Regions from separate parts of the Pseudomonas sp. GL_117 genome, predicted to be linked through region 2. Evidence: predicted binding sites of a transcription regulator. Region 2 holds the regulator's gene; the other holds the start of a gene.
What was found. The regulator sigma-54, encoded in region 2, starts transcription at its own class of promoters, with help from an activator protein. The targets are predictions, from matches to a motif close to ANTGGCATNNANNTTGCTNT.
Positions count from the first base shown of each region.

Region 1: AC3ISR_RS20990 (circularly permuted type 2 ATP-grasp protein) is a predicted target of sigma-54. The motif match lies at 2,767-2,786, and genes of this name have one in related genera.

Region 1 is NZ_CM174418.1:4,627,694-4,642,679, reverse strand. Features, by position in the region: gene AC3ISR_RS21015 (translation initiation factor 2) at 1-459, shown strand, start outside; gene AC3ISR_RS21010 (YkgJ family cysteine cluster protein) at 622-876, shown strand; gene AC3ISR_RS21005 (START domain-containing protein) at 918-1,523, shown strand; gene AC3ISR_RS21000 (hypothetical protein) at 1,627-1,863, shown strand; gene AC3ISR_RS20995 (ribonuclease E inhibitor RraB) at 2,077-2,418, shown strand; gene AC3ISR_RS20990 (circularly permuted type 2 ATP-grasp protein) at 2,819-4,228, shown strand; gene AC3ISR_RS20985 (alpha-E domain-containing protein) at 4,233-5,183, shown strand; gene AC3ISR_RS20980 (transglutaminase family protein) at 5,180-5,983, shown strand; gene AC3ISR_RS20975 (c-type cytochrome) at 6,105-6,911, opposite strand; gene AC3ISR_RS20970 (acetyl-CoA C-acetyltransferase) at 7,561-8,766, shown strand; gene AC3ISR_RS20965 (3-hydroxyacyl-CoA dehydrogenase NAD-binding domain-containing protein) at 8,783-10,927, shown strand; gene AC3ISR_RS20960 (amidotransferase) at 11,031-11,756, shown strand; gene AC3ISR_RS20955 (magnesium and cobalt transport protein CorA) at 11,753-12,724, opposite strand; gene AC3ISR_RS20950 (lysophospholipid acyltransferase family protein) at 12,850-13,572, opposite strand; gene AC3ISR_RS20945 (crotonase/enoyl-CoA hydratase family protein) at 13,785-14,477, opposite strand; tRNA gene AC3ISR_RS20940 (tRNA-Ser) at 14,814-14,903, shown strand.
Region 2 is NZ_CM174418.1:1,027,397-1,042,382, reverse strand. Features, by position in the region: gene hisC (histidinol-phosphate transaminase) at 1-347, opposite strand, end outside; gene hisD (histidinol dehydrogenase) at 351-1,667, opposite strand; gene hisG (ATP phosphoribosyltransferase) at 1,796-2,431, opposite strand; gene murA (UDP-N-acetylglucosamine 1-carboxyvinyltransferase) at 2,650-3,915, opposite strand; gene AC3ISR_RS04545 (BolA family protein) at 3,939-4,178, opposite strand; gene AC3ISR_RS04540 (STAS domain-containing protein) at 4,293-4,598, opposite strand; gene AC3ISR_RS04535 (MlaC/ttg2D family ABC transporter substrate-binding protein) at 4,595-5,245, opposite strand; gene mlaD (outer membrane lipid asymmetry maintenance protein MlaD) at 5,257-5,724, opposite strand; gene mlaE (lipid asymmetry maintenance ABC transporter permease subunit MlaE) at 5,724-6,521, opposite strand; gene AC3ISR_RS04520 (ATP-binding cassette domain-containing protein) at 6,521-7,330, opposite strand; gene AC3ISR_RS04515 (KpsF/GutQ family sugar-phosphate isomerase) at 7,629-8,603, shown strand; gene AC3ISR_RS04510 (KdsC family phosphatase) at 8,604-9,128, shown strand; gene lptC (LPS export ABC transporter periplasmic protein LptC) at 9,137-9,709, shown strand; gene lptA (lipopolysaccharide transport periplasmic protein LptA) at 9,696-10,229, shown strand; gene lptB (LPS export ABC transporter ATP-binding protein) at 10,229-10,954, shown strand; gene AC3ISR_RS04490 (RNA polymerase factor sigma-54) at 11,139-12,632, shown strand; gene hpf (ribosome hibernation-promoting factor, HPF/YfiA family) at 12,708-13,013, shown strand; gene ptsN (PTS IIA-like nitrogen regulatory protein PtsN) at 13,026-13,490, shown strand; gene rapZ (RNase adapter RapZ) at 13,493-14,350, shown strand; gene AC3ISR_RS04470 (HPr family phosphocarrier protein) at 14,367-14,639, shown strand; gene AC3ISR_RS04465 (ZIP family metal transporter) at 14,674-14,986, opposite strand, start outside.

The DNA.
Region 1 (14,986 bases), 2.6 Mb from region 2:
ATTTTTCGCACTGTCTTGGTGATTGGCCTGTTAAGCCTGTGTAACGTCAGCACAGTGCTGGCGGCAGCACCTGTGACCCAGGGCAAGGTCACCGCCGGCGCCACGCAGAAGCCCCCGGCCAAAAAGGCCGTCGAGGCCAAGAAAAAAGCCGCTGCGGTGAAAAAGCGTACGACAAGCAAGTCGAAGTCGTCCCAGGAAATTACCCAGACCAAATTGCCACCGGCACAGTTGGACCTGTCCCTGCCTTCGGACATGGTCAGGCACTTGCAACCCATCGGCACCATGCCCAAGCCCCAGAGCGTGCCCCTGCTGCCGCCGATGTTTGGCGAGAAACCGGCAGGCAACAGCGCCTTCCAGATCAACGGTCGCCTGCTCAGCAATGAGATGAAGCTGCAACTGCGCAACGAAGAGCGGCGTGACGTTGAAGGCGCAGCGTTGGAATTCGAGTTCAAGCAGTAAACTTTTCCTGCAAACGTGACGTGGCTCTTCGACCATGTGTCGGAGACTGGTCAGTCATTTTTGTTTTCTGCGAAAAACCCCTGTTAGACCATTTTAAAACGGCTGTTTAAGGGCGTACTCTAGCCCGGCCATCCACATTGAGTCGTCGAGGACCTGCCTGTCATGAATTGCCGTGAAGGCTGTGGCGCGTGCTGCATCGCCCCCTCCATCAGTTCGCCATTACCGGGAATGCCACAAGGCAAACCGGCGGGCGAACGCTGCCTGCACCTGTCGGTCGAACAACTGTGCCTGCTGTTCGGGCAGCCGGAACGGCCGGCGGTATGCAGTGATTTCAAGGCGGACATCGAGGTCTGCGGTACCGACCAGGCCGATGCGATCCGCTTGATCGGTTGGTGGGAGCAGATGACGGCGGCTTGATGGGCTTTACTATCGGAACTTCAACAATAAGGAATACAACAATGGGTTCGCTGAAACGAATGGCTGTGCTGTGCGGGTTTACGGTGTTGTTTGCTGCTACGGCCCAGGCTGAGGATTGGCAGGTCGCCAAAGATGAAGACGGGATCAAGGTGTCCTTGAGCGAAGTGGCCGGCTCCAAGTACAAGGCCTATCGCGGTGTGACCACGATCAAGGCGCCGGTGGCCAAGATCCAGGCACTGCAAGAAGACGTCGCGGGTGCCTGTGCCTGGATTCACGAGTGCAAATCGCAAAAACTGCTCAAGCAGGAAGGCGACAAGAGCTGGACTTACACCCAGTTCAAGGCTCCGTTCCCGGTGACCGACCGTGACTCCATCCTGGAGATCACCACCTCCAAGGCCGCTGACGGCACCCTGACGCGCAAGCTGCTGGAAGTGCCGACCTACCAGCCGGAAGTCAAAGGCTACGTGCGTGTGGCCCAGGTCGAGGGCTTCTGGAAACTGGTGCCCAAAGGCGACAACCTGACCGAAGTCACTTACCAGGTGCACACCGAGCCAGGCGGCAGCGTGCCATCGTGGTTGGCCAACAAATTCGTGGTGGATGCGCCGTTCAACACCTTGAAAGCCCTCAAGGACCACGCCGAGAAGTAAGCGCAATTGATCCGGTGCCTCCAGCCTTGAGTGGAACGTTTGGCGATCCCTCAAGGTCCAGATGGATGTGAGCCCACACATGGGTTTTATCGAGGAGGCACCGATGCAAACGTGGAACATTACCTTCGTTGATGATCACGGCGAGACTTCGGTGGAGCAGTTCACCTGCAATAAAAAGCCCAGCCTTGAAGAAGCTGCGCACATGATCCGCAACAAGCTGCTGCCGGTCGCCGCCGAACTCGACCTCAATGACCTTGAGGGGCGCCAGTCTGAGCCCACGGTGAAAATCCTCAAAGACCAGAACAGTATTCAAATCCTCGACATTTTGCCCGCCGCCTGAACATTGCGTGGTTGCCACTAAAGTGCCTCTGGTGGTGGTCAAAGCTTCGCGCTACTCTGCAAGCGAGATCAGCGAATGAATCGCTAAGGTCTGGTCTTGTCAGCTACATGCTTGTTTTCCAGCGGTGTTGTCATCGCCGTAGTCCATGCGCCAGTACGGCGTGGGCCTCGGGAAGCACGGAAAGTCTATCCATCGGTCAGAGGAGCACTTTTCATGAGCACAGCCTATCAAGAAGACATCAGCACCAACGTTCTGCGCCGCATGAAAGAAGGCGGCTTCGACTTCTCGCGTTTCCACCCCATTGAGTTCTACGCCATTTTCCCGGATGAGGAACGTGCGCGCAGGGCTGCGGGTGAGTTTCGTGGGGAATCCCTGAATGCCCAGGTCAGTGCGCGCGACGATGGCGCCTGGTATCTGGAACTGAGCAAAATCATGTTTGCCACCTACGACGGTATAGGAGACTTCGAACAGGACTTTGGGGCGGTGGTAGAGCCTCTGGGCGGGATTATCGAAGGATGGGGCGTCAAGCAGGAGGTGCGTGGGTTACCCATGTAGTTGTATGAAAAAACGCAGCGTATCGGCTGACCTTTGGGTCGGCCGATTTTGTTTGTGGCGTGGGACAACTATTCTGAACTTGTGCGCCATTTTTCAGCACCAAAAAAAAGCCACCCAAGAAGGGTGGCCTAAAGGGAAGAGCGGTGTGCTGAAGGAGCGTGTTCAGCAGATAGGGCGATTATCCGCAGGCTTGGCCGGGCAGTGAAATCAACTCTGGCTATGCTGCTGATAGTCAAAGCCCGCATTGCGATGAAGCGCGCGACGGGACGGCGGGCATCTGGCTGCACCAGGACGGTGCGCTTGTGTCCTTGCTTTAATTCAACTCACTGATTTTTAAGTGTTTATGCCGCTGGCACGGGCCTTGCGATGGTTCTAGCGCCCGGGTGACAAGGAGTTCGGCATGATCCGCACTTATTACGATGAAATGTACGATGGGGCAGGCCAGGTCCGGCCTCATTACCGCGAGTTCGCCCGCTGGTTGGCCGAAACCCCAGATGATCTGTTGGCCCAGCGCCGGCGTGAAGCCGATTTGCTGTTTCACCGCGCCGGCATCACCTTCACCCTCTACGGTGACGAGCAGGGCACCGAGCGGTTGATTCCCTTCGACACCATCCCGCGCAGCATCCCGGCCAGCGAATGGCGGGTTGTCGAGCGTGGCTGCATCCAGCGGGTCAAAGCGCTGAACATGTTTCTCGCCGACCTGTACCACGATCAGCGCATCATCAAGGCCGGGATCATCCCCGCCGAGCAGGTGCTGGCCAACGAGCAATACCAGTTGGCAATGCAGGGCCTGGACCTGCACCGCGACCTGTATTCCCACATCTCCGGGGTCGATCTCGTGCGTGATGGCGACGGCACCTACTACGTGCTGGAAGACAACCTGCGCACACCGAGCGGCGTCAGTTATATGCTCGAAGACCGCAAGATGATGATGCGCCTGTTCCCCGAGCTGTTCGCCGCCCAACGCATCGCGCCCATCGACCATTACCCCAACCTGCTGCTCGACACCCTGAAAAGCTCCAGCCCCCTGGACAACCCCAGCGTGGTGGTGTTGACCCCCGGGCGCTTCAACAGCGCGTTTTTCGAACATGCCTTCCTGGCCCGGGAAATGGGCGTGGAACTGGTGGAAGGTGCCGACCTGTTCGTACGCGATGACCGCGTGTTCATGCGCACCACCGATGGCCCCAAGGCCGTGGACGTGATCTACCGCCGCCTCGACGACGCCTTCCTCGACCCGCTGGCGTTCAATCCGGACTCCATGCTCGGCGTGCCCGGCCTGCTGGCCGCGTACCGCTCCGGCAATGTCGTGCTGGCGAATGCCATCGGCACTGGGGTGGCGGATGACAAGTCGGTGTACCCATTCGTCACCGATATGATCCGTTTTTACCTGGACGAAGAACCGATCCTCAACAACGTTCCTACCTTCCAGTGCCGTAAGCCCGACGAACTGTCCCACGTCCTGGCCAACCTGCCGGATCTGGTCGTGAAGGAAACCCAAGGCTCCGGTGGCTACGGCATGCTGGTCGGCCCTGCCTCCACCGCAGCGCAAATCGAGGCCTTCCGTGTACGTATCAAGGCCAAGCCCCACGCCTATATCGCGCAGCCAACCCTGTGTTTATCGACGTGCCCGACCTTTGTCGAAAACGGCATCGCGCCACGCCATATCGACCTGCGTCCGTTCGTCCTGTCCGGCAAGGAAACCCGTGTAGTGCCTGGCGGTTTGACCCGCGTGGCGCTGCGTGAGGGTTCGCTGGTGGTTAATTCGTCCCAGGGCGGTGGTACCAAAGACACCTGGGTGGTAGAGGACTGATGCCATGTTGAGTAGAACTGCCTCGGATTTGTATTGGATGTCGCGCTACCTGGAGCGCGCGGAAAACCTCGCGCGCATGCTCGATGTCAGCTATTCGCTGTCGCTGATGCCCCAGGACGGGCGCGGTGATGGCCTGCATGAACTGGCCATGCCGCTGTTGATTACCGGCACCCTGGATGACTACCGCGAGCGCCACGCTGAGCTGCACGCCGAACACCTGCTGCACTTCTTTGCCCTGGACGCGGCCAACCCGGCCAGCATCTACAGCTGCCTCGGCGCTGCGCGGGCCAGTGCCCATGCGGTGCGTGGGCGAATTACCGCCGACATGTGGGAAAACATCAACGCCACCTGGCTGGATATTCGCGACATTGCCCAGCAGGGCCTGAGCCGTTATGGCATGAGCCGCTTCTGTGAATGGGTCAAGGAGCGTTCCCACCTGTTCCGGGGCGCAACCTACGGCACCATCATGCGCAATGACGCCTTTCGTTTTATCCGCCTGGGTACGTTTATCGAGCGCGCCGACAACACCCTGCGCCTGCTCGACGCACGTTATGAAATGGCCGGCGACCAGGCTGCAGCGGTCACCGACGGTACGGCCCACGCCTACTATCAATGGAGCGCCTTGCTGCGTGCGCTGTCGTCGTTCGAGGCCTACACCGAGATCTATCGCGATGCGCCAGGCGCACGACAAGTCGCCGAATTGTTGTTGCTGCGCGCCGATGTGCCACGTTCATTGCGCGCCTGCAGCGAAGAGATCGACCAGATCCTCGCCAGCCTGCCCGGCCTCAACGGCCGCCCGGCCCAGCGCCTGGCCGCCGAGATGGATGCGCGCCTGCGTTTTACCGCCATTGATGAAATCCTCGAGGAAGGCCTGCACGCCTGGCTGACCGACTTTATCCCCCTGGTGCGCCAGTTGGGCGACGCCATCTACAGCTCCTACCTGGAGGCCGCATGAGACTCTCCATCAGCCACGAAACCACCTACCACTATGAAGACCAGGTTCGCGCCAGCATTCAGTACCTGCGCCTTACGCCCCACGACAGCGAGCGCCAGAACGTCATCAGTTGGCAGCTCGACCTGCCGCGCCCGGTACGTGCGCAAGTGGACCCATTCGGCAACATCCTGCATGTGCTGACCCTGGACGAGCCCCATGACGCCATCATCATCGGTGCCCGTGGCCAGGTAGACATCGACGAACTGAGCGAGGCCGAACACGAGAGCCAATCGGCGTTCCCGTTCCTGCGCAGTACGCGCCTGACCGAGCCTGACGAGGCCCTGCGCGGGTTTGCCCTGCAACACTGCCATCAACGCCGCGACCGCAACGCGCTGATCGACTTGATGCACGCCCTCAACCACTCAATGGTCTACACACCCGGCGCCACCGAAGTCGACACCAGCGCCGCCGAAGCTTTCGCCGGCCGTGCTGGCGTATGCCAGGACCACGCCCATGCGTTCCTCGCCTGCGCCCGCAGCCTGGGGATTCCGGCGCGGTATGTGTCGGGATATTTGTACAGCGAAGACAGTGCGCACCTGGCCAGCCATGCCTGGGCCGAAGCCTGGCTGGATGACGCGTGGTACAGCTTTGACGTGACCAACCAACTGGCGCGGCCCGAGCGGCACCTGAAGTTGGCGGTGGGCCTGGATTACCTCGACGCCTGCCCGGTACGCGGCATGCGCCGTGGCGGTGGGCATGAGCAGATGCATGCCAAGGTGTTCGTGGCGCCGACGCCGATGATTGCTGTGCAGCAACAGTAGGCGAAGACGATCAACGGTGGGAGCTGGCTTGCCTGCGATGGCGGTGGTTCAGCTAGACATGGATTGGCTGACAGTCCGCTATCGCAGGCAAGCCAGCTCCCACAGTTGATATAAGTTGTACTTAGGGTTGTTGTTTACGCCCCGCCATGTGCTTCAAATATCCCACCAACAAATCCAACTCGCGGTCCGGCAACACACCGGCCGCAAACCCCGGCATCTTCGCCTGTGGCCAGTGCCTCAGGCTTTGCGGGTCACGGATATAGCGCTTGAGAAAGTCACCGCTGAAATATTCCGTGGGGTTGTAGGGAATGTTCAGATCCGGCCCCACCTGCGCGTCCCCGGCACCATTGAGCCGATGGCACGCCAGGCAGTTTTTCTGGAACAACGCAAAGCCCTGGTTGATCGGATCATCGGCGGCCAGTTCCGAGGCCGGCAACAGTGCCGGAAAACGCTCTGCAACGGTCTTCAACTGCTTGATCGCGCAGATCTGGAACGGCCACTGTTCCGGGCTGATATGCCCGGCTTGCGGGTCGGTCCACACCAGATAGAACGGCCCGGCACTCGGTTTGCCATCCGCCAGCGCCGGCCATGGCTGCGCCGGGTCCTCCACCGCCAGCCAGGCGCGGGCGCCGTGGGTTGCCAGCAAGGGCGCGGCCGTGAGTTCGGCGGCAAACCCGTCCAGGGCAACCGCTTGCAGATGGCTCTGTGCTGTGAGGCCCGGTAGGAGTGCTGCCAGCGGCACCGCGCGATAAGTCATGGTGCGCTTGTAGGAAACGTCATCGATGATCTGAATTGTTTTGACCGCCGGGTGTTTGAGCAATTCGGCGGTCTGCCAGGTCTTGCTGGCATGGTCCAGGTCGATGGTCAATTGCGCCGCCGTGACCGGCAGGGCCATGAACAGGGCGAGGAGGGCAAGGATCGATTTCAAGAGAAAGGCCTGCTGCAAAGTGGCGATGGCGCTCACGATACCGGAAAAATCCAGGCAAAAAGACAGCCCCTGCAACAGGATTGCTATTGGCAATATCCCGGCAGGTGCTGCCAAAAACTGCAGTCCTGATGCTGTGTATACGCGCAGTGCGGGTGTTTAAGGGTTACCCAATGATCTTGGTCAGGTTGGGTAGGATCAGAATCAGTGTGGTGGCGAACAGAATAAGTCCCGCCTGACGAACTTTCGAGTGCTTGAACATGGCTGACTGCCTTTTTTTGTTATTCCTGAGCGTCAAATACGTGCCGTTTTATCGCAGTATGACGGTATGACGTGTCGCTTTTCTTACAGCTGCTCCAGCAAAACCCGGCAGCAACCTCCTACTGATTCAACCTTAGAGCCCTCGTTCTGCGTGGCTTAGATCCATTTCATATCAGCTCATCAGCATTCGCGCTAAAAACGGCATGAGGCCTAACGCCATCTTGGCGCCAGACCGTTGGCTAGACAGCTAAAACGATTAATCAGCGGATTGCCCCGGCGACCTACCGTTCGTCCGAGCGAGGGGGTCAAAAGCAATGAGCGCATCCGTCATTGAAACCGTGTCAATCGGGCCTAAGGTAGGGGCACACAGGTACAGCGGTTCGAGGACGTCATGACCCAAGCTTTGATCTTTGATGCGATACGCACGCCCCGGGGCAAAGGCAAGGCTGACGGCGCCTTGTACAGCGTCAAGCCGGTGACCCTGGTGGCCGGTTTGCTCACCGCACTGGCCCGGCGCAATGACCTCGACACCCAGCAGGTGGATGACATCGTGCTGGGCTGTGTGACCCCGGTGGGCGACCAGGGCGCCGACATCGCCAAGACCGCCGCGTTGGTGGCGGACTGGGACGTCAGCGTCGCCGGCGTACAGGTCAACCGTTTCTGCGCCTCGGGCCTGGAAGCGGTGAATCTCGGCGCGATGAAAGTGCGTTCCGGTTTTGAAGACCTGGTGGTGGTCGGCGGCGTCGAGTCCATGTCCCGCGTGCCCATGGGCAGCGATGGCGGCGCCTGGGTGCTGGACCCGCACACCAACCTGCACAGCCATTTCACCCCGCAAGGTATCGGCGCGGACCTGATCGCCACCCTGGAAGGCTTCACACGCCAGGATGTCGACGCCTTTGCCCTACACTCGCAGCAGAAAGCGGCGAGGGCGCGTGCCGACGGTTCCTTCAACAAGTCGCTGGTCGCGGTGCAGGACCAGAACGGCATCGTGCTGCTGGACCACGATGAATTCATCCGTGGCGACTCCACGCTCGAAGGGCTGGGCAAGCTCAAGCCGAGCTTCGAGATGATCGGGCAGATGGGCTTTGATGCCACGGCGCTGCGGGTCTACAGCCATGTCGAACGCATCCAGCACGTACACACACCGGGCAACAGTTCCGGGATTGTCGATGGTGCCGCGTTGATGTTGATCGGCTCCGAGGCCAAGGGCCGCGAGCTGCGCCTGCAACCGCGGGCGCGCATTGTCGCCACGGCGGTGACAAGCACCGACCCGACCATCATGCTCACCGGCCCCGCGCCGGCGACACGCAAGGCCCTGGCCAAGGCCGGCTTGCGCGTCGAGGACATCGACCTGTTCGAGGTCAACGAAGCGTTTGCTTCTGTGGTGCTCAAATTCATCAAGGACATGCGTATCGACGCCGCCCGGGTCAACGTCAACGGCGGCTCCATCGCCATGGGCCACCCGTTGGGCGCCACCGGCTGCGCCATCCTCGGCACCTTGCTCGACGAACTGGAAGCACGCCAGCAGCGTTACGGCCTGGCCACCCTGTGTGTCGGCGGCGGCATGGGTATCGCCACCATCATCGAACGGCTCTGAGCCCAAGGAATCCAGCATGACCCAAGCCATTCGTTACGAAAAAGGCCAGGACCAGATCGTGGTGCTGACCCTCGACATGCCCGGCCAGAGCGCCAACACCATGAATGGCGCGTACCGCGAGGCCATGGCGGCCAGCGTTGCGCGTCTGGAGGCGGAGATAGACACGCTGGCCGGCGTGGTCATCACCTCGGCGAAAAAGACCTTTTTCGCCGGCGGCGACCTCAATGAACTGATCAGGGTCGACAAGGCCCAGGCCAAGGATTTCCATGACGGCGTGTTGCTGCTCAAGGCGCAACTGCGCCGCCTGGAAACCCTTGGCAAGCCGGTGGTGGCCGCGATCAACGGCGCCGCCCTGGGCGGCGGCTGGGAGATTTGCCTGGCGTGTCATTACCGGGTCGTGCTGGACGACAAATCCGTGCAGCTCGGCCTGCCGGAGGTGACCCTGGGCCTGCTGCCGGGTGGCGGCGGGGTGGTGCGCATGGTGCGCATGCTGGGCCTGGAAAAGGCCTTGCCGTACTTGCTGGAGGGCAAAAAAATCCGTCCGCAACCGGCGTTGCAGGCCGGTTTGATCAACGAGCTGGCGGCGGATCGCGATGAGCTGCTGGCCAAGTCCCGCGCCTGGATTCTTGCCAACCCCGAGGCCCGGCAGCCGTGGGACAACAAGGGCTATCAGCTCCCCGGTGGCACGCCGTCGAACCCGAAAGTGGCGCAGATGCTGGCAATCGCCCCGTCGATCTTGCGCAGCAAAACCCAAGGCTGTTTCCCGGCACCGGAGAAGATCCTGTGTGCCGCCGTTGAGGGCGCCCAGGTCGATTTCGACACCGCGCACCTGATCGAAACCCGCTACTTCACCGAGCTGGTCACCGGACAAGTGGCGAAAAACATGATCGGCACGTTCTGGTTCCAGCTCAACGAGATCAATGCGGGCAGCTCCCGTCCCCACGGTTTTGCGCCGTACGTCACGCGCAAAGTCGGGGTGCTCGGCGCGGGCATGATGGGCGCGGGCATCGCCTATGCGAGTGCCTGCGCGGGTATCGAGGTGGTGCTCAAGGACATCAATCCGGCGGCCGCCGAAAAGGGCAAGGCGCACTCGGCGGCGTTGCTCGACAAGAAAGTCAGCCGTGGGCAATTGAGCGTCGAACAGCGGGAAACCACCCTGGCGCGCATTCATCCTACGGACTCGGACGCCGACCTGGCGGGCTGCGATTTGATCATCGAGGCAGTGTTCGAAGACCGCGAACTCAAGGCCAAGGTGTCCGCCGCCGCCCAGCGCGTGGTGGGGGCCGACGCGGTGATCGCCTCCAACACCTCGACCTTGCCGATCAGCGGGCTGGCCACGGCGGTGCCGGACCAAGGCAAGTTCATCGGCCTGCATTTCTTTAGCCCGGTGGACAAGATGCCCCTGGTGGAAATCATCAAGGGCGTCCACACCTCGGACGAAACCCTGGCCCGAGGTTTCGACTTCGTACTGCAAATCAAGAAAACCCCGATCGTGGTCAACGACAGTCGCGGTTTTTTCACTTCCCGGGTGTTCGGCACCTTTACCAACGAAGGTATTGCCATGCTCGGCGAAGGCGTGGCGGCGCCGATGATCGAGACCGAAGCGCGCAAGGCCGGCATGCCCGTGGGGCCGTTGGCGGTGTCGGATGAAGTATCCCTCAGCCTGATGAGCCATATCCGACAGCAGGCGGCCAAGGATCTGCTCGTAGAAGGCAAGGCTGTGCCGCAGCACCCGGCGACGTTGGTGATTGATCTGTTGGTTAACGAATACAAACGCGGGGGCAAGGCGGCGGGTGGCGGGTTTTACGACTATCCGAGCGGCGCGCAGAAATTCCTGTGGCCGGAGCTCAAAAGCCGCTTTGAACGGCCCGACCAACGCATCTCGCCGCAGGATGTGCGCGACCGCCTGCTGTTCATCCAGGCCATCGAAACCGTGCGCTGCGTGGAGGAGGGTGTATTGCGGTCGACGGCGGATGCCAACGTCGGTTCGATCTTCGGCATCGGCTTTGCCGCGTGGACTGGCGGCGCGTTGCAGTTTATCAATCAGTATGGCTTGAACGATTTCATCGCCCGCGCCCGCTACCTGGCGCAGCAGTATGGCGAGCGCTTCACGCCACCGGCGTTGCTGCTGGAAAAAGCCGCGCAGGGCGCATCTTTCTAGGCGTTCACACGGCTCAGACGGTGAGAGAGGGACTTGCTTTGCAGGTGGGTTTCGAGGCAGGCTTGGGTGTGCATTATTCCCATCACCGTGTCAGGTATTTTTTATGTCGCTACGCGTCTGCATTCTGGAAACCGATGTCCTGCGCCCGGAGTTGGTGGATCAATATCAGGGGTATGGGCAGATGTTCCAGCGTCTGTTTTCCCAGCAGCCGATTGCGGCCGAGTTCGTCGTGTACAACGTGATGAACGGCGAATACCCGGACGACAGCGAGCAGTTCGACGCTTACCTCGTCACCGGCAGCAAGGCTGACTCCTTCGGCACCGACCCTTGGATCGAGAGGCTGCGGGCGTACCTGCTCAACCGCTATGAGCGTGGCGACAAATTGCTGGGCATCTGCTTTGGCCACCAACTGCTGGCGCTATTGCTGGGCGGCAAGAGTGAGCGCGCAAGCCAGGGCTGGGGTGTGGGCATCCACAACTACAAGATGGCCGCCAAGGCGCCGTGGATGAGCCCACGGGTGGAAGAGCTGACGCTGCTGATCAGCCACCAGGACCAAGTCACCGCGCTACCGGAAAACGCCACCGTCATCGCCTCCAGCGATTTCTGCCCGTTTGCCGCGTACCACATCAACGACCAGGTGCTGTGCTTCCAGGGCCACCCGGAATTCATCCACGATTACTCCCGCGCCTTGCTGGATATTCGCCAGCAGAACCTGGGTGAGAAAATCTACAACAGCGGCGTGGCCAGCCTGGAACATGACCACCACGGCGTGACCGTGGCGGAGTGGATGATGCGTTTTGTCGCGCACAAGCCTGACGCAGCGGCTTAAAGCCAGCCCGAACGTTTGAAGCTGGCCCACAAGCCGGTGCAACCCAGTGCGATAAACCCGAGCACCGCAAAATAGCCGTAGTGCCATTGCAGCTCGGGCATGTTCTGGAAGTTCATCCCATAAATCCCCGCCACCGCCGTGGGGAACGCGAGGATCGCCGCCCACGCGGCGAACTTGCGCTGCACCACACTCTGGCGTGACGCCTCCAGCAACACACCGATCTCGATGGTCTGGCTGGCGATGTCGCGCAGGGTGGTGAGGTCTTCCATCTGCCGTGTCACGTGGATCTGCACGTCACGGAAATACGGGCGCATATTCTTGTCGATGAACGGGAAGCTCAGCTTCTGCAGTTCCTGGCTGATCTCCACCATCGGCGCCACATAGCGCTTGAGCCGCAGCACGTCGCGACGCAGGCCGTGAAGGTTCTGGATGTCGCGCTCATTCAAAGAACTGCACAGCACGTTGCGCTCCAACTCATCGATCTCGGCATGGATCGCTTCGCTCACGGGCTGGTAGTTCTCGGTGACGAAATCCAGCAGCGCATACAGTACGAAATCTTCCCCGTGTTCCAGCAGCAACGGCCGCGCCTCACAACGTTGGCGCACAAAGCCGTAGGACGCCGAATGACCGTTGCGTGCCGTGATGATGTAGCCGTTACCGGCAAAGATATGGGTTTCGATAAACACCAGCTTGCCGTTCTCGCGCACCGGCGAGTACGTGACGATAAACAGTGCATCGCCGAACGTCTCCAGCTTCGGCCGGCTGTGTTTTTCCAGGGCGTCTTCGATGGCCAGTTCATGCAGGTTGAACTGGCGTTGCAGGTTGGCCAGCTCCTGGGCGTTGGGTTCTTCCAGGCCGATCCAGACAAAGTGGCCGGGTTTGGCGGCCCAGGCCGCGCCTTCGTCGAGGGTAATGTCAGTAACTTTCTTACCGGCGCTGTAGACAGCGGCCGCAACAACTCTACCCATGGTGCTGATCACTTCTTATTAGGAGGACAGGTGTTGGGCAGCTTAGCCCGAAAGGCGTTCCATTGTGGGAACACAAGCTTGTAATGCTTGCTCGCGCTGGGGCGCGAAGCGCTCCCAAGACATCCTCACCCCCGCACCCACTCAAGATCCATCTGCGCAATACAAGCCTCCATCTGCACCTGACACGCCTGCATCAACCTCGGCACGTCATCCACCGTCATGCCAACCGTAGGAATCGGCGGCAACGAGCGTATGAGCACATCACCACTGTTCCAGCGATTCAGGCGCATCTGCGTGACGTAATTGTTCACGCACACCTGCACGATCGGCACACCGGCGGCAATCGCCATATGGAACGCGCCCTTCTTGAACGGCAGCAAACCCTTGCCCAGGTTGCGCGTGCCTTCCGGGAACACCCAGATCGACGTGTCCTTGTGTTGCAGCGTATCGGTGGTGGTGAGCATCGCCCGGCGCGCCTTGTGCGCATTGCCCCGGTCGATCAGCACATTGCCCGCCAGCCAGAACAACTGGCCGAACAACGGCACCCATTTCAGGCTTTTCTTGGCGATACACACAGTGCGATGGGGCACCACGTTGCCAAACACAAACAGGTCATAGTTGGACTGATGGTTGGCGATGATCACACAGCCGCTGGGCTTGTTTCGCAACGAGTCCACGTCGGCCTTGAGGTTCAGCCCCAGAATCCACATGGCCGGCAGTGCGTATAAACGTGCGCACACGCGACTGTTGTCCGGGTTGAACGGTCGGCAGATCCCGACGAGCACGCCCAGCACACCGGCGAGCATAAAATGCAGGCCCATCAACAACATACGCAGCAGAAAAAGCATCGACACGGCCTATCGGGACAAAAGGTGGCGCAGTGTACGGATGTGCACTGTATTCGGCAATTACCCCTGTAGAGGTAGGAGATAGGCGATGTTTAAGTACATGTTTCAACATGTGCCAGCAGCGGCCGCCTAGAGCGGCTAGGGACGTTTCGAGTTTGTTTGTAAGAAAAAGCCCGACTCAAGGTCGGGCTCTGGTGTGGCGGATGTAAGGCTTAACTCAGGATATGGCCCTGATCCTGGATGATGGCGTCATCCAGGGCGTCCAGCAGCGCCTTACGCACCTTCAACTTGGTGTGCTTGTGGGCGTTCATGTTGATCTTCTTCAACTGCCGTGCCGCTTCCAGGGCGGCAGCGTGCAGCTCTTCAGGCGCCACCACCTTGTCCAGGAAGCCAGCCTGCAACGCGCCTTGCGGGTCAAACATCTCGGCATTGATCACCGAGCGATGAAACGCCGATTTGCGCAGGCGATCCCGTGCCAGCTCGATCCCGGCGTGGTGCATGGTCATGCCGATCGCCACTTCATTCAGGCCAATGCTGAACGGGCCCTCGACCCCAATCCGATAATCCGCCGACAACAGCAGGAACGCGCCCTTGGCCACCGCATGCCCAGGGCACGCCACGATCACCGGGAACGGATGCGACAACAGACGCCGCGCCAACGTCGAGCCCGACGTCACCAGACCGATGGCTTCTTTAGGGCCGGCCGTCATCACCTTCAAATCATAACCACCCGACAAAATCCCCGGCGTCCCGGTGATGATCACCACCGCCCGATCCTTCTCGGCCTGATCCAGTGCCGCATTAAACGCACTGACCACATCCGGAGAAATGGCATTCACCTTGCCGTTGCTCAACGTCAGGGTCGCGATACCGTCTTCGAGGTGGTAAGTAATCAACTCACTCATGACGCGGTTCCTTGTATGACTTGTTATAGATAGGCTGTTTATAGAAACGCATCCCCAAACGTTACCCACCCCACCCGCCCCGGTAAAGCGCCATGACTGACTACCCAGTCAGACTTTTCCCGCTCACCCAGCGGCGGACGGCCTAGGGCAGGGCACAACAGCCGCCCCAGACACCCGCCGACGGTGCCTGAGAATGGCAGAAACACCACCCCTTGCCGGGCATGCAATGGCATATCCCGCTAAGCGCATGAAAATTCTGAAAAAAACCTTTGCCATCGGAAAGGCTTTCGACTACATTAGCGCGCCTCGACAGACTGAACTGGTTTGACGAGATACGGTGAAGTGTCCGAGTGGCTTAAGGAGCACGCCTGGAAAGTGTGTATACAAGAAATTGTATCGAGAGTTCGAATCTCTCCTTCACCGCCACATTAAGTAAACACAAACCCCCGGTTTTCCTAGAGAAAGCCGGGGGTTTGTGGTTTCTGGCGTCTGAAAAATTGCCATATGGG
Region 2 (14,986 bases):
ACCGGATAGAAGCTGTAGCTGATGTCCGGGAACAGCAGCGGCAAGTCGTGTTGGAACAGGCCGTGGAAGATGTGCGCGAGGACTTCATCGGAACCGTTGCCGAGAAATACCTTGCCGGCATCCACGCCGTAGTACTTGGCCACCGCCTGCTTGAGCAGGTCGCTGTTGGGGTCCGGGTACAGGCGCAGGTTGTCGTTCAACTCGGCCTGCATTGCCGCCAACGCCTTGGGCGATGGCCCGTAGGGGTTTTCGTTGGTGTTGAGCTTGACCAGTTTGGTCAGCTTCGGTTGTTCACCCGGCACGTAAGGTACGAGGTCCTTGACGAAGGGGCTCCAGAATTTGCTCATGCCTCACTCTCCCTTGACGATGCGATATTCGGCGCTACGTGCGTGTGCGCTCAGCGATTCACCACGGGCCAGCACCGAGGCGGTCTTGCCCAGCTCGGACGCGCCTTGTGGCGAGCAGAAAATGATCGACGAACGCTTCTGGAAGTCATAAACCCCCAGCGGCGACGAAAAGCGTGCGGTGCCGGACGTCGGCAACACGTGGTTCGGGCCCGCGCAGTAGTCGCCCAGGGCTTCGCTGGTGTGGCGGCCCATGAAGATCGCACCGGCGTGGCGAATCGATGGCAGCCAGGCCTGTGGGTCGGCCACAGACAGCTCCAGGTGCTCCGGCGCGATACGGTTGGCCACTTCGATGGCCTGCTCCATGTCGCGTACCAGGATCAGTGCACCACGGCCATTGATCGACTTCTCGATGATCTCGGCGCGGTCCATGGTCGGCAGCAGCTTGTCGATGCTGGCGGCAACCTTGTCGAGGAACTCCGCATCCGGGCTGACCAAGATCGCCTGGGCGTCTTCGTCGTGCTCGGCCTGGGAGAACAGGTCCATGGCGATCCAGTCCGGGTCGGTCTGGCCGTCACACACCACAAGGATTTCCGACGGGCCTGCAATCATATCGATGCCGACCTGGCCAAACACGTGGCGCTTGGCAGTGGCAACGTAGATGTTGCCGGGGCCGACCACCTTGTCGACCTTCGGCACGCTTTCGGTGCCATAGGCCAAGGCCGCAACAGCCTGGGCGCCGCCGATGGTAAACACGCGGTCGACACCGGCGATGCACGCGGCGGCCAGTACCAGTTCATTGATTTCGCCGCGCGGGGTCGGTACGACCATGACCACTTCGGTCACGCCGGCAACCTTGGCCGGAATCGCATTCATCAACACCGACGACGGGTACGACGCCTTGCCGCCCGGCACGTACAGGCCGGCACGGTCCAGCGGCGTGACCTTCTGGCCCAGCACGGTGCCGTCGGCCTCGGTGTAGCTCCACGAATCCTGCTTCTGCTTTTCGTGGTAGCTGCGCACCCGCGTCGCCGCCACTTCCAGCGCTTCACGCTGCGCGGCGGTGATGCGCGTCAGGGCCAGCTCCAGGCGTTCGCGGGGCAGGATCAGGTCGGACATCGACGCCACATCGAGGCCGTCGAACTGCCGGGTGAAATCCACCAGCGCCGCATCACCGCGCTCGCGCACGGCCTTGATGATGTCGAGTACTCGCCCGTTGACCGACTCGTCGGACACACTTTCCCAGCTCAGCAGATGATCCAGATGATGGGCGAAATCCGGGTCGGCAGCGTTGAGTCGGGCAATTGCAGTGGACGTGGTCATAGCGAGGGCCTCAATAGAATTGGCAAAAACTCAGGCGCCCTAAACTAGCAGTCGTTTCCGCTTGGGCACCTGAGAATTCTGGCTATGAGGCGGATAGACGGGCGCAGCCTTTCAGCTACGCGGGTAGGTCAACCGCGGTGTCGCGACTCCACTGCCTTGCGCAGGGTGTCGATCAACGCCTGGATACGGGCGTGCTGCATCTTCATCGATGCTTTGTTGACGATCAGGCGAGAGCTGATGTCGGCAATGAATTCTTGTGGTTCAAGACCGTTGGCACGCAGGGTATTACCGGTGTCGACCACATCGATGATCTTGTCGGCCAGGCCAATCAGCGGAGCCAGCTCCATGGAGCCGTAGAGCTTGATGATGTCGACCTGGCGGCCTTGCTCGGCGTAATAGCGCTTGGCGACGTTGACGAACTTGGTCGCCACACGCAGACGGCCTTTGGGCTCGACGTCACCGACACGGCCGGCGGTCATCAGCTTGCACAGGGCGATGCGCAGGTCCAGGGGCTCGTACAGGCCCTGGCCGCCGTATTCCATCAGCACGTCCTTACCGGCGACGCCCAGGTCGGCCGCGCCATGTTCAACGTAGGTCGGCACGTCGGTAGCCCGCACGATCAAAAGGCGAACGTCGTCCTGGGTCGTGGGGATGATCAGCTTGCGGCTCTTGTCCGGATTCTCGGTCGGCACGATGCCCGCTTCAGCCAGAAGCGGCAAAGTGTCGTCAAGGATGCGGCCCTTGGACAGTGCGATGGTCAACATGGGAAACGTCAGTCCTTCATCAGGCTATTGCGGTCCGGTCGCAAACGGCGCCGGACACAGATCGAGGCCATGACAGCCTCGATTTGAAACAAATTCACAGCAAGCTTCTGTAGTGAGCGGGCCTGCCCCGCACTGGGTTGCGAAGCAGCCCTAAAAATCTTGGGAGCGCTGCGCCCTCCAGCGCGGGGCAAGCCCGCTCACTACACTAGCGTTTGGGACTAGCCCGGTACGCGGCGGATTTTCGCGCCGAGCATCTGCAGTTTTTCTTCGATGCACTCGTAGCCACGGTCAATATGGTAGATGCGGTCGATCAGGGTGTCGCCGTCGGCGCACAGTGCCGAAATCACCAGGCTGGCCGACGCACGCAGGTCGGTGGCCATCACTGGCGCGCCCTTGAGCTTGTCGATACCGGTGACGATGGCGGTGTTGCCTTCAACCTGGATCTTCGCGCCCATGCGGTGCAGTTCGTACACGTGCATGAAACGGTTTTCGAAGATGGTCTCGATCACGGCACCGGTGCCTTCGGCAATCGCGTTCAGGGAAATGAACTGAGCCTGCATGTCGGTCGGGAACGCCGGGTACGGAGCGGTACGCACGTTGACGGCCTTAGGCCGCTTGCCGTGCATGTTCAGCTCGATCCAGTCTTCGCCGGTGGTGATGTCCGCACCCGCTTCGCGCAGTTTTTCGAGGACCGCTTCCAGGATGGTCGGATCGGTGTCCTTGACCTTGACGCGGCCGCCAGTGACGGCAGCGGCAACCAGGTAGGTGCCGGTTTCGATACGGTCGGGCATGACCTTGTAGGTCGCCGTGTGCAGGCGGGCCACACCGTCAATGGTGATGGTGTCGGTGCCAGCACCGGAAACCTTGGCGCCCATGGCGTTCAGGAAGTTGGCCAGGTCGACCACTTCCGGCTCGCGCGCAGCGTTCTGCAGGACGCTGCGGCCGTTCGCCAGGGCAGCGGCCATCATGATGTTCTCGGTACCGGTCACGCTGACGGTATCAAAGAAGAAGCTGGCGCCACGCAGACCGCCTTCCGGCGCCTTGGCCTTGATGTAGCCACCTTCGACGTCGATGGTTGCGCCCATGGCTTCAAGGCCACGGATGTGCAGGTCCACCGGACGCGAGCCGATGGCGCAACCGCCAGGCAGGGCCACTTCGGCCTCGCCGAAACGGGCAACCATCGGACCCAGCACCAGGATCGATGCACGCATGGTTTTCACCAATTCGTACGGGGCGATCAGGGTCTTGATGGTGCGCGGGTCAATTTCGACCGACAGCTTTTCGTCGATCACAGGCTCGATGCCCATGCGACCGAACAGCTCGATCATGGTGGTGATGTCGTGCAAGTGCGGCAGGTTGGCCACGGTGACCGGGCCATCACACAGCAGGGTCGCTGCCAGGATCGGCAAGGCGGAGTTTTTTGCACCGGAGATGCGAATCTCGCCATCAAGGCGGGCACCGCCGGTAATAATCAATTTATCCATAAGAATCTCGACGCCTTGGGGGCTCAGGTGCGCTCGGCCCAGGCCGCGCGGCTGAAAAATTTCATAGTGACCGCATGGATGCTGCCATCGGTGATCCACGGGTTCAAATGGGCATAGATCTGCTGCTGACGCTTGACCGGGCTCAGTGCCGCCAGTTCATCGCTAATCACGTTCAGCTGGAAGTTGCAGCCTTCGCCTTCAACTTCTACGGTCGTTTCCGGCAGCTTTCCTTCAAGAAAGCTCTTAACTTCTAGGGCCTGCATGCTCAACCTCTATCGGCGCCCAGTGCGCACGGGTCGCACATCATACAAAAAAGCCCCGCGCCTGCGAACCCCGCATAGCAGGACTCTGACGGGGGGCTTCTCTAATAGTGTGTATTAAGGATGTGCCAACAGCTCGGTCAAACCCGAAACCTCGGCAATTTCGCGCATGTCTTCAGGCATGGCGCGGATGCTGACCGTTTTGTTGGCTGCCTCGGCATCGCGCATGAAGCACAGCAGCAAGGACAAACCCACGCTGCTGGACTTGGTCACCTGCGAGCAATCCACCACCAACGCAGGCGCGCTACTGCTGTTGATCAGTGCCTGGCCCTGCTTGCGCAGGCCCGGCCCGGAGCGATAGTCCAGTACGCCGCTGATGAACAACTCGCCGGCATCGCCGAGACGAACGGCCGATTCGGTCATTGCGCAGGCTTCCCGGCAGCTTGCTTGTCGGTTTCTTCCTTGGCCTTGGCGACTTCACCGGCCCAACCATTGATGGTTTTGTCCAGGTCATTGCCATTGCGCTGCATGGCATCGGCGAACTGATCACGGAACAGCTTGCCGATGTTGATGCCGTTGATGATCACGTTGCGCAGTTTCCACTCGCCGTTGATCTTCTCCAGGGTGTACTGCACCGGGTAGACGGCACCGTTGGAACCCTTGACGGTCATGCCAACGCTGGTGCGGTCACCGGACTCATCCTTGGCGGGATCGACGGTAATGCCCTGGTTGTTGTACTCCAGCAACGCGTTGCCATAGAACTGGAACAGGCCTTTCTTGAAGTTCTCCTGAAACGTCTGCATCTGCGCCGGGGTAGCCTTGCGCGAATACTTGACCGTCATGATGCTGCGGGAAATGCCTTCGGCATCGACCACCGGGCCGACAATGGTGTTCAGCGCGTCATAGAACCTGGTCGGGTCTTGCTTGTACTGCTCTTTATTCGCCTTCAGGTCGGCCAACATCTTGTTGGTCGTGTCTTGCACCAGTTCGTGGGCAGAACCTGCCGCGTTGGCCATCAACGGCAACGCTGCAAGCAGCACCAGCAGGCCACGTCGCAAGGTAGAGATCATGAACAGATTCCTCATTTGGCGTCTTTATTGACCGTATTGAGCAGGAATTTACCGATCAGGTCCTCAAGTACCAGCGACGACTGCGTGTCGTGGATGGTCGAGCCATCCTTGAGCAGGGCTGTTTCCCCACCCACGCTGATACCGATGTACTTCTCGCCCAGCAGACCCGCAGTGAGGATAGATGCAGTGGAGTCGGTCGGCAGATTATCTACCTTCTTGTCCAACTGCATCGTCACTCGACCGGTGAAGCTGTCGCGATCCAGATCGATTGCCGTGACCTTGCCGATGGTTACACCGGCCATGGTCACTTTAGCTCTGACAGTCAAACCGGCGATATTGTCGAAGTACGCGTAAAGTTTATAAGTATCGGCGGTGGGGCTGGCCGACAGGCCGCTGACTCGCAGCGCCAGCAACAGTAAAGCCAGGATGCCAGCCAGCAAGAAAAGGCCGACACCGATTTCCACAGTGCGGTTTTGCATCAGAAATCTCCAAACATCAAGGCGGTCAAAATGAAGTCAAGGCCCAGTACCGCCAGCGAGGCGTACACAACGGTCTTGGTGGTGGCACGACTGATCCCTTCTGAAGTGGGCTCACAGTCGTAGCCTTGGAATACGGCGATCCAGGTCACTACAAAGGCGAAGACGATGCTCTTTATGATGCCGTTGAGCACGTCACCGCTGAAGGTCACGCTGTTTTGCATGTTGGCCCAGTAGGAGCCGTCGTAGACCCCCAGCCAGTCCACCGCCACCCACGAACCGCCCCAGATACCCACCACGCTGAAGATCATCGCCAGCAGTGGCAGGGAAATGAAGCCGGCCCACAGACGCGGGGCAACAATGTACTTGAGCGGGTCCACGCCGATCATTTCCAGGCTGGACAACTGCTCGGTGGACTTCATGTTGCCAATCTCGGCAGTCAGCGCAGAACCTGCGCGCCCGGCGAACAACAACGCAGTGACCACCGGCCCCAGTTCACGCAACAGTGTCAGGGCAACCATCTGCCCTACGGCCTGCTCCGAACCGTAGCTGGAGAGAATATTGAAGCCTTGCAGCGCCAGTACCATGCCGATGAACACGCCGGAGACCACGATGATCACCAGTGACATCACGCCCACCGCATGCAACTGCTTGATCAACAGACCAAAACCGCCGCCAATGCCGCCGCGCCCCAACAGGGCATGGAACAGGAAAATCGTCGAACGGCCGAGCACTTCGATGATGTCGATGCCCGAGCGACCGAAAAGGCGAACCTTCTCGATAAGTGAAGTCTTGCGCATCAACGCTTCCCCAGAAGATCCGAGCGGTAGTCCGCTGCCGGAAAATGAAATGGCACCGGGCCGTCGGGATCGCCGGTCATGAATTGGCGAATGCGCGGGTTGTCGGCGTTCATCAACTCTTCAGGCGTACCCTGCCCCAACACTTGGCCATCGCCGACGACATAGAGGTAATCGGCGATGCTCGCGGTTTCTGCAAGGTCATGGGAAACCACGATGCTGGTAATGCCCAGCGCGTCGTTGAGCAGGCGGATCAACCGCACCAGCACGCCCATGGCGATAGGGTCCTGGCCGACAAAAGGCTCGTCGTACATGAGGATCTGCGGATCGAGGGCGATAGCCCGCGCCAGGGCGACACGACGTTTCATGCCACCCGACAGCTCGTCGGGCATCAGGTCGATGGCACCGCGCAGCCCTACGGCCTGCAGTTTCAACAACACGATGTCGCGAATCATCTCGTCGGACAGTTGGGTATGGACCCGCAGCGGGAAGGCGACGTTCTCGAAAACGTCAAGATCGGTAAACAGTGCGCCGCTCTGGAACAACACGCCCATGTGCTTGCGCGCGTCGAACAGGTCGCTGCGCGACAACGTCGGCAGGTTCTGGCCGTTGACCCACACTTCGCCGGCAGTCGGGCGCAATTGCATGCCCATCAGGCGCAACAGGGTGGTCTTGCCGCAACCGGAAGGCCCCATGATGCCCGTGACCTTGCCGCGTGGAATGCGAATATCGACGTTATTGAAGATGCTGCGCGTCCCGCGCTTGAAGGTAAGACCCTTCAGCTCGACCGCGTAGGCGTTATCGGCACTCATCTAAACTCCTTGGGATGCAGCCTTTCACTCAGACACCACGTTTGCGCCAAACGTTTGCAACGCTCGTGCAATAGTTAGCCACATGGGCTGGGCGGACCGAACTGGCGGCGAACTATATCACTGCTGGTACAACGCGCCCAAGGCCGGAACTGTGCTTGTTCAGACTGAAGACAGGGAAAAACCGTTGCTTAAGATGAATCTCACCCGCATCACGAACAAACCCTGACGAACTTGCGTGAGGGAATTGCTCATTACCGCTATAATCGCCGACTTTTCGTCAGGCTATACGATTTCAGACATGAGCCAATCCAGCGACCTTATTCAATCCGCACAACGCACCATCCGCCTCGAGCTTGAAGCCGTAGAAGGCTTGTTGGCGCATATCGACGCAGATTTCGTACGCGCATGCGAGATGATTCTGGCCAGCAAGGGCCGCGTTGTCGTCGTCGGCATGGGCAAATCCGGCCACGTCGGCAACAAGATTGCCGCCACTCTGGCCAGCACCGGGACCACCGCATTTTTTGTGCACCCGGCCGAAGCCAGCCACGGCGACATGGGCATGATCACCAAGGATGACATCATCCTGGCACTGTCCAACTCCGGCACCACCAACGAAATCGTGACGCTGCTGCCGCTGATCAAGCGCCTGGGCATCAAGATGATCAGCATCACCGGCAACCCCGAATCGACATTGGCCAAGGCTGCCGAAGTAAACCTCAACGTGCATGTGGCCCACGAGGCCTGCCCACTGAACCTGGCGCCGACCTCCTCCACGACCGCCGCCCTGGTCATGGGTGATGCGCTGGCCGTGGCGTTGCTGGAAGCGCGCGGGTTTACCGCCGAAGACTTCGCGTTCTCCCACCCAGGGGGCGCCCTGGGCCGTCGCCTGCTGTTGAAAGTGGAAAACGTCATGCACTCGGGCGATGAATTGCCCCACGTCCAGCGCGGCACGCTGCTGAAGGACGCGCTGATGGAAATGACCCGCAAGGGCCTGGGCATGACGGTGATCCTGGAAGCCGACGGCAAACTGGCCGGGGTATTCACCGACGGCGACTTGCGTCGCACCCTGGACCGCACCATCGACATCCATACCGCGACCATAGATGCTGTGATGACGCCCCACGGCAAGACCGCTCGCCCCGAGATGCTGGCAGCTGAAGCCTTGAAAATCATGGAAGACCACAAGATCGGCGCGCTGGTGGTGGTCGATCATCAAGACCACCCGATTGGCGCCCTGAACATGCACGACTTGCTGCGTGCGGGAGTGATGTAAATGACAGGCGACCTGTTGCAACGCGGCAAGAACATCAAACTGGCGATTTTCGACGTAGACGGCGTGCTGACCGATGGCCGCCTGTATTTCCTCGAAGACGGCAGCGAATTCAAGACCTTCAACACCCTCGACGGCCAAGGCATCAAGATGCTGATGGCAGCGGGCGTGCAAACAGCGATCATCAGCGGCAGAAAAACCCCGGTTGTGGAACGCCGCGCACAAAACCTGGGGATTCCTCACCTGTATCAGGGCCGCGAGGATAAACTGGTGGTCTTGGACGAGCTTCTTGGCCAACTCAACCTAAGCTATGAGCAGGTCGCCTATTTGGGCGATGACCTGCCTGACTTGCCGGTGATCCGTCGAGTCGGCCTGGGCATGGCCGTGGCCAATGCGGCAGCCTTTGTTCGCGAACACGCCCATGGCATCACCACCGCCCGCGGCGGCGAAGGTGCCGCCCGCGAGTTCTGCGAGCTGATCCTGCGCGCCCAAGGCAGCCTTGAAGCGGCCCACGCCGCCTACCTATAGAGCGTTTTATGCTGAGCAAAAAGATTCGCAACTTCCTGTTATTCGGGGTCATCGCCGCGCTGTTCCTGGCGGTGGGCTACTGGAATATCAGCCCGGAGCGCTTTCTCGACCAGCCTGTTGCGCAGGTTGACGAAGGGGCTATCGACTATTACGCCACCAATGCCTACAGCATCCAGTTCCTGCCCGACGGCAAGGTGCAGTATGAGATGACATCGGACAAGGTCGAGCACTTGAAGGCCACCGAAGTCACCCTGCTGACCAACCCGGACATGAACATCTACCGTGGCACCGAGTTTCCGTGGCATGTCACCAGCAAGCGTGGCGAGGTCAACCCGGACGGCACCGAAGTGGAACTGATCGACTCGGTGCGCGTCGCGCGTACCGACGATAAAAACCGTGACACCGTGATTACCAGCAGTCGTATGACCGTATTCCCGCAGAAGCAATATGCGCAGACCGAGCAAGACGTTAGAATCGACGGCGCTGGCGGGGTATCGACTGGCAAGGGAATGAAAGCGTATTTGAAAGAAAGCAGGATACACCTGCTATCGAACGTAAGAGGACAGTATGAGGCTCGTTAAAACTCTCCCTATTTTGCTCAGTCTGGGCGCAGCACTGGGAAGCGTGAGCGCCTGGGCTCTGCCGAACGATAGCCAGCAACCGATCCACATTTCGGCTGACGATGCGCAACTGGACGACAAGCAAGGCGTCGCCACCTACACCGGCGGCGTGATCATCACCCAGGGCTCGATGAAGATCACCGGCAACACGGTGACCTTGACGCGTACCGCCAATGGCGACATTGACGTGGTGACTTCGGTGGGCAACCTGGCTTACTTCGAGCAGAAGCAGTCGCCGACCGACAGCGGCCCGATGAAGGGCTACGGCAAGACCATCCAGTATCACGCCCAGCAGAACCGTATTGTCCTGATCGACCAGGCCAAGGTCCTCAGCCCGGACGGCAACTCCACGGAAGGTGAGAAAATCACCTATGACACCGTGAAACAGATCGCCAACGCCGGCCGCGCCAATGGCGCCAAGGTGACTGCGCCACGTCCGCGTATCGACATGGTTATCCAGCCGAAGAAGAAGGCCGAGTAATGGCAACCCTGAAAGCCCAGCATCTGGCCAAGGCCTATAAAAGCCGCCAGGTCGTGCGCGACGTCAGCCTGTCGATCGACAGCGGCCAGATCGTCGGCTTGCTCGGCCCCAACGGCGCCGGCAAGACCACCTGCTTCTACATGATCGTCGGCCTGGTCCAGGCGGATCAGGGTCGCGTCCTGATCGACGACCTGGATGTCAGCCACCAGCCAATGCACGGTCGTGCACGGGCCGGTATCGGCTATCTTCCGCAAGAAGCGTCGATCTTCCGCAAACTGTCGGTGGCCGACAACATCATGGCGATCCTCGAGACCCGCAAGGAACTCGACCGTGATGGCCGTCGCAAGGAGCTGGAAAGCCTGCTGCAGGAATTCCACATCAACCACATTCGCGACAACCTCGGCATGAGCCTGTCCGGCGGCGAGCGTCGTCGTGTGGAAATCGCCCGTGCCCTGGCCACTGCGCCGAAATTCATCCTGCTGGACGAACCGTTTGCCGGCGTCGACCCGATCTCGGTCGGCGACATCAAACAGATCATCCACCACCTGAAAGCCAAGGGCATCGGTGTATTGATCACCGACCACAACGTGCGTGAAACCCTCGACATCTGCGAAACCGCATATATCGTCAACGATGGCCAACTGATTGCCGAAGGCGACGCCGCCACGATCCTGGCCAACGAATTGGTGAAGGAAGTCTACCTGGGTCACGAGTTCCGCCTGTAAACACCGTGGTGTCACGGCCGCTGCCAAGATGCGCGGGAGTCAATGAAAACCTCCGGATTTTTATTGTTACCGTGCTCTAGGCAAAGCCCCCGACATCAGGCATATAATTTGCTTATGTTTGGCGCTCACGCGCCCTGTCGTGGATGGCGCATTGCGCCGGCGAATAAGGTGTTAAGCCCCTGCCATGAAACCATCGCTAGTCCTGAGAATGGGCCAGCAGCTGACGATGACACCGCAGCTGCAACAGGCCATCCGCCTGCTCCAATTGTCGACCTTGGACCTGCAACAGGAAATCCAGGAGGCTCTGGAGTCCAACCCGATGCTCGAACGCCAGGAAGAAGGCGACGACTTCGATAACGCAGACCCGCTGGCCGACAACATCGAGCAAAAACCCAATTCCGACGTGCAGGAACCTTCCTATCAGGAAACCGCCCCAACGGTGGATAACCTGGAAGAAGGTGAATGGAACGAACGCATTCCCAACGAACTTCCCGTGGACACCGCCTGGGAAGACGTCTACCAGACCAGCGCCAGCAGCCTGCCCAGCAACGACGATGATGAGTGGGACTTCACCACCCGCACCTCCGCCGGCGAAAGCCTGCAGAGCCATCTGTTGTGGCAATTGAACCTCGCGCCGATGTCGGACACCGATCGCCTGATCGCCGTGACCCTGATCGACTGCATCAACAACCAGGGCTACCTGGACGAGACGCTTGAGGAGATCCTCGAAGCGTTCGACCCGGAACTGGACATCGAACTGGACGAGATCGAAGCCGTCCTGCACCGGATCCAACAGTTCGAACCCGCCGGCATCGGCGCCCGCACCCTCAGCGAATGCCTGTTGCTGCAATTGCGCCAACTGCCTGCCAAGACGCCTTGGCTCATTGAAGCCCAGCGCTTGGTGACCGACTACATCGACCTGCTGGGTAGCCGCGACTACAGCCAGTTGATGCGCCGTATGAAACTCAAGGAAGACGACCTGCGCCAGGTCATCGAACTGGTACAGAGCCTCAATCCGCGCCCGGGCTCGCAGATCGAGTCCAGCGAAGCCGAATACGTGGTGCCTGACGTCATCGTGCGCAAGGACAACGAACGCTGGCTGGTGGAGTTGAACCAGGAGTCGGTGCCACGCCTGCGGGTCAACCCGCAATACGCCGGCTTTGTACGCCGCGCCGATACCAGCGCCGACAACACCTTCATGCGCAACCAGTTGCAGGAGGCCCGCTGGTTCATCAAGAGCCTGCAAAGCCGCAACGAAACCCTGATGAAAGTCGCCACCCAGATCGTCGAGCACCAGCGCGGCTTCCTGGAATATGGCGACGAAGCGATGAAACCGTTGGTGCTGCATGACATCGCCGAAGCAGTCGGCATGCACGAATCGACGATTTCACGGGTGACCACGCAGAAATTCATGCATACCCCACGGGGTATTTATGAGCTGAAATACTTTTTCTCCAGCCACGTCAGCACCTCCGAAGGCGGCGAATGCTCGTCCACGGCGATCCGCGCGATCATCAAAAAACTGGTTGCCGCGGAAAATCAGAAAAAGCCATTGAGTGACAGTAAGATCGCTGGTTTACTGGAGGCACAAGGCATTCAGGTCGCCCGTCGAACCGTCGCCAAGTACCGCGAGTCCCTCGGGATCGCGCCTTCCAGCGAGCGTAAGCGTTTGATGTGACGGGCGGGCCATAGCGTTCCAGTGGTGGGTATTCCTGCCCACCGCTTTATGCACTGGCAACGAAGGAGAAGCTGTATGCAAGTCAACATCAGTGGACACCAACTGGAAGTGACCGAACCGCTGCGCGCCTATATCGGCGAAAAACTCAAAAGAATTGAGGGGCATTTCGACAAGATCACCAACGTGCAAGTCATCATGACTGTCGAAAAGCTGAAGCAGAAAATCGAAGCCACCTTGCGTATACCCGGCGGGGAAGTAGTCGCCAATGCCGAGCATTCAGATATGTATGCCGCCATTGACGACCTGACCGACAAGCTGGATCGCCAAATCAAAAAGCATAAGGAAAAGCAGCAGAGCCTCCTCCAGGGCACAGGCCGCTAACACTCCCCACCCATGATTCGACTTGAAACCATCCTGACCCCCGGCCGTTCCCTCGTGAACGCGCCGGGTGGCAGTAAAAAGAAAGCCCTTGAGCAAATTGCCAACCTGATCAGCCGCGAAGTGCCTGACCTGGAGATGCAAGATGTCTACGAGGCTCTGATTGCCCGTGAAAAACTCGGCTCCACCGGTTTTGGCAACGGCATCGCCATTCCCCACTGCCGCCTCAAAAGTTGTGAGGCACCTGTCAGCGCCCTGCTGCACCTGGACGCTCCCATCGATTTCGACGCCATCGACGGCGCCCCGGTCGACCTGCTGTTTGTTCTGCTGGTCCCGCAAGCCGCCACCGATGCGCACCTGGAACTGCTCCGGCAGATCGCCAGCATGCTCGACCGCAAGGAAGTACGCGACAAACTGCGCAGTGCCAGCAGCAATGAGGCGCTGTATCAGGTAGTCCTGGATGAACAGAACGGGCAGTAATCATGCGTTTGATCATCGTCAGCGGCCGTTCCGGCTCGGGTAAAAGCACCGCCCTCAACGTACTTGAGGACAGTGGTTTCTACTGCATCGACAACCTGCCCGCCGGCCTGCTGCCAGAGCTCGCGGAACGCGCGTTGATCCACACCGAGCTGGCGCAACCGCTGGTGGCCGTATCGATCGATGCCCGCAACCTGCCCAGCCACCTTGAGCGGTTCCCGCAACTGCTCGAGGAAGTTCGCGCCAAGCACATCCATTGCGATGTGCTGTACCTGGACGCCGACGAAGAGACCCTGCTAAAGCGCTTCTCTGAAACCCGTCGACGCCACCCCCTCAGCAGCCCCCATCGTTCCCTGGCAGAAGCCATCGAGGACGAAACCAAGTTGCTGGGGCCGATCATTGACCTCGCCGACCTCAAGATCAACACCACCGGGCTCAACCTGTACCAGTTGCGTGATGCCATCAAGCTGCGCCTGCTGAACCAGCCCGAGCCGGGTACGGCATTCCTCGTCGAGTCGTTTGGCTTCAAGCGCGGCATGCCGGTGGACGCCGACCTGGTGTTCGATGTGCGCTGCCTACCCAACCCTTATTGGAAACCGGAACTGCGTGACCAGTCCGGGCTGGACCAACCTGTGGCTGAATACCTGGCAGCGCAACCGGATGTCGAGGAGATGTTCCAGGACATTTCCAGCTACCTGCTCAAATGGCTGCCGCGCTTCGCTGCAAGCAATCGGGCGTATGTCACCATTGCCATTGGCTGCACCGGCGGCCACCACCGCTCGGTCTACCTGACCGAACGCCTGGGCCAACTGCTGCAAAAAACCCTCAAGAACGTCCAGGTTCGCCACCGCGACCTTAGCTGAAAGGAACACCCCCGCGATGCCTGCTCTGGAAATTGAAATCATCAACAAGCTGGGGCTGCATGCCCGGGCTTCCGCGAAGTTCGTCGGCGTTGCCGGGCAGTTCCCCTGCCAGATCCGCGCGGGGCGTACGCCAGAGTCCATGGTCGATGGCAAAAGCATTATGGCCATGATGATGTTGGCCGCCGGCAAGGGCACCCGAATTCACTTGAAGACGGAAGGCGAGCAGGAGCAGGAAGCCATGGACGCCCTGGTGGCGCTGATCAACAACTTCTTTGATGAGGGTGAGTGACACCCTTGAAGACGGGCGTGAAGTCGCTACGACTTCAGCCCAATGCGGTATCCATCACCATCATCAAACAAAACCCAATGCACAACCCCAGGCTGGCGAGCATCTCGTGACCGTTGCGCCGCGACTCGGGGATGACCTCGTGAGTCACCACCAACAACATGGCCCCCGCGGCGAGCGCCAGCCCAAGCGGCAACAGCACTTCAGCCAGGCTTACCAACCAGGCGCAGAGCACCGCGAACACCGGCTCGACCAACCCTGAAGCAGCTCCGATCAGGAACGCCTTGATCCGCGACATCCCTGCCCCGGCCAACACCAACGCAATCACCAAGCCTTCGGGCACATCCTGC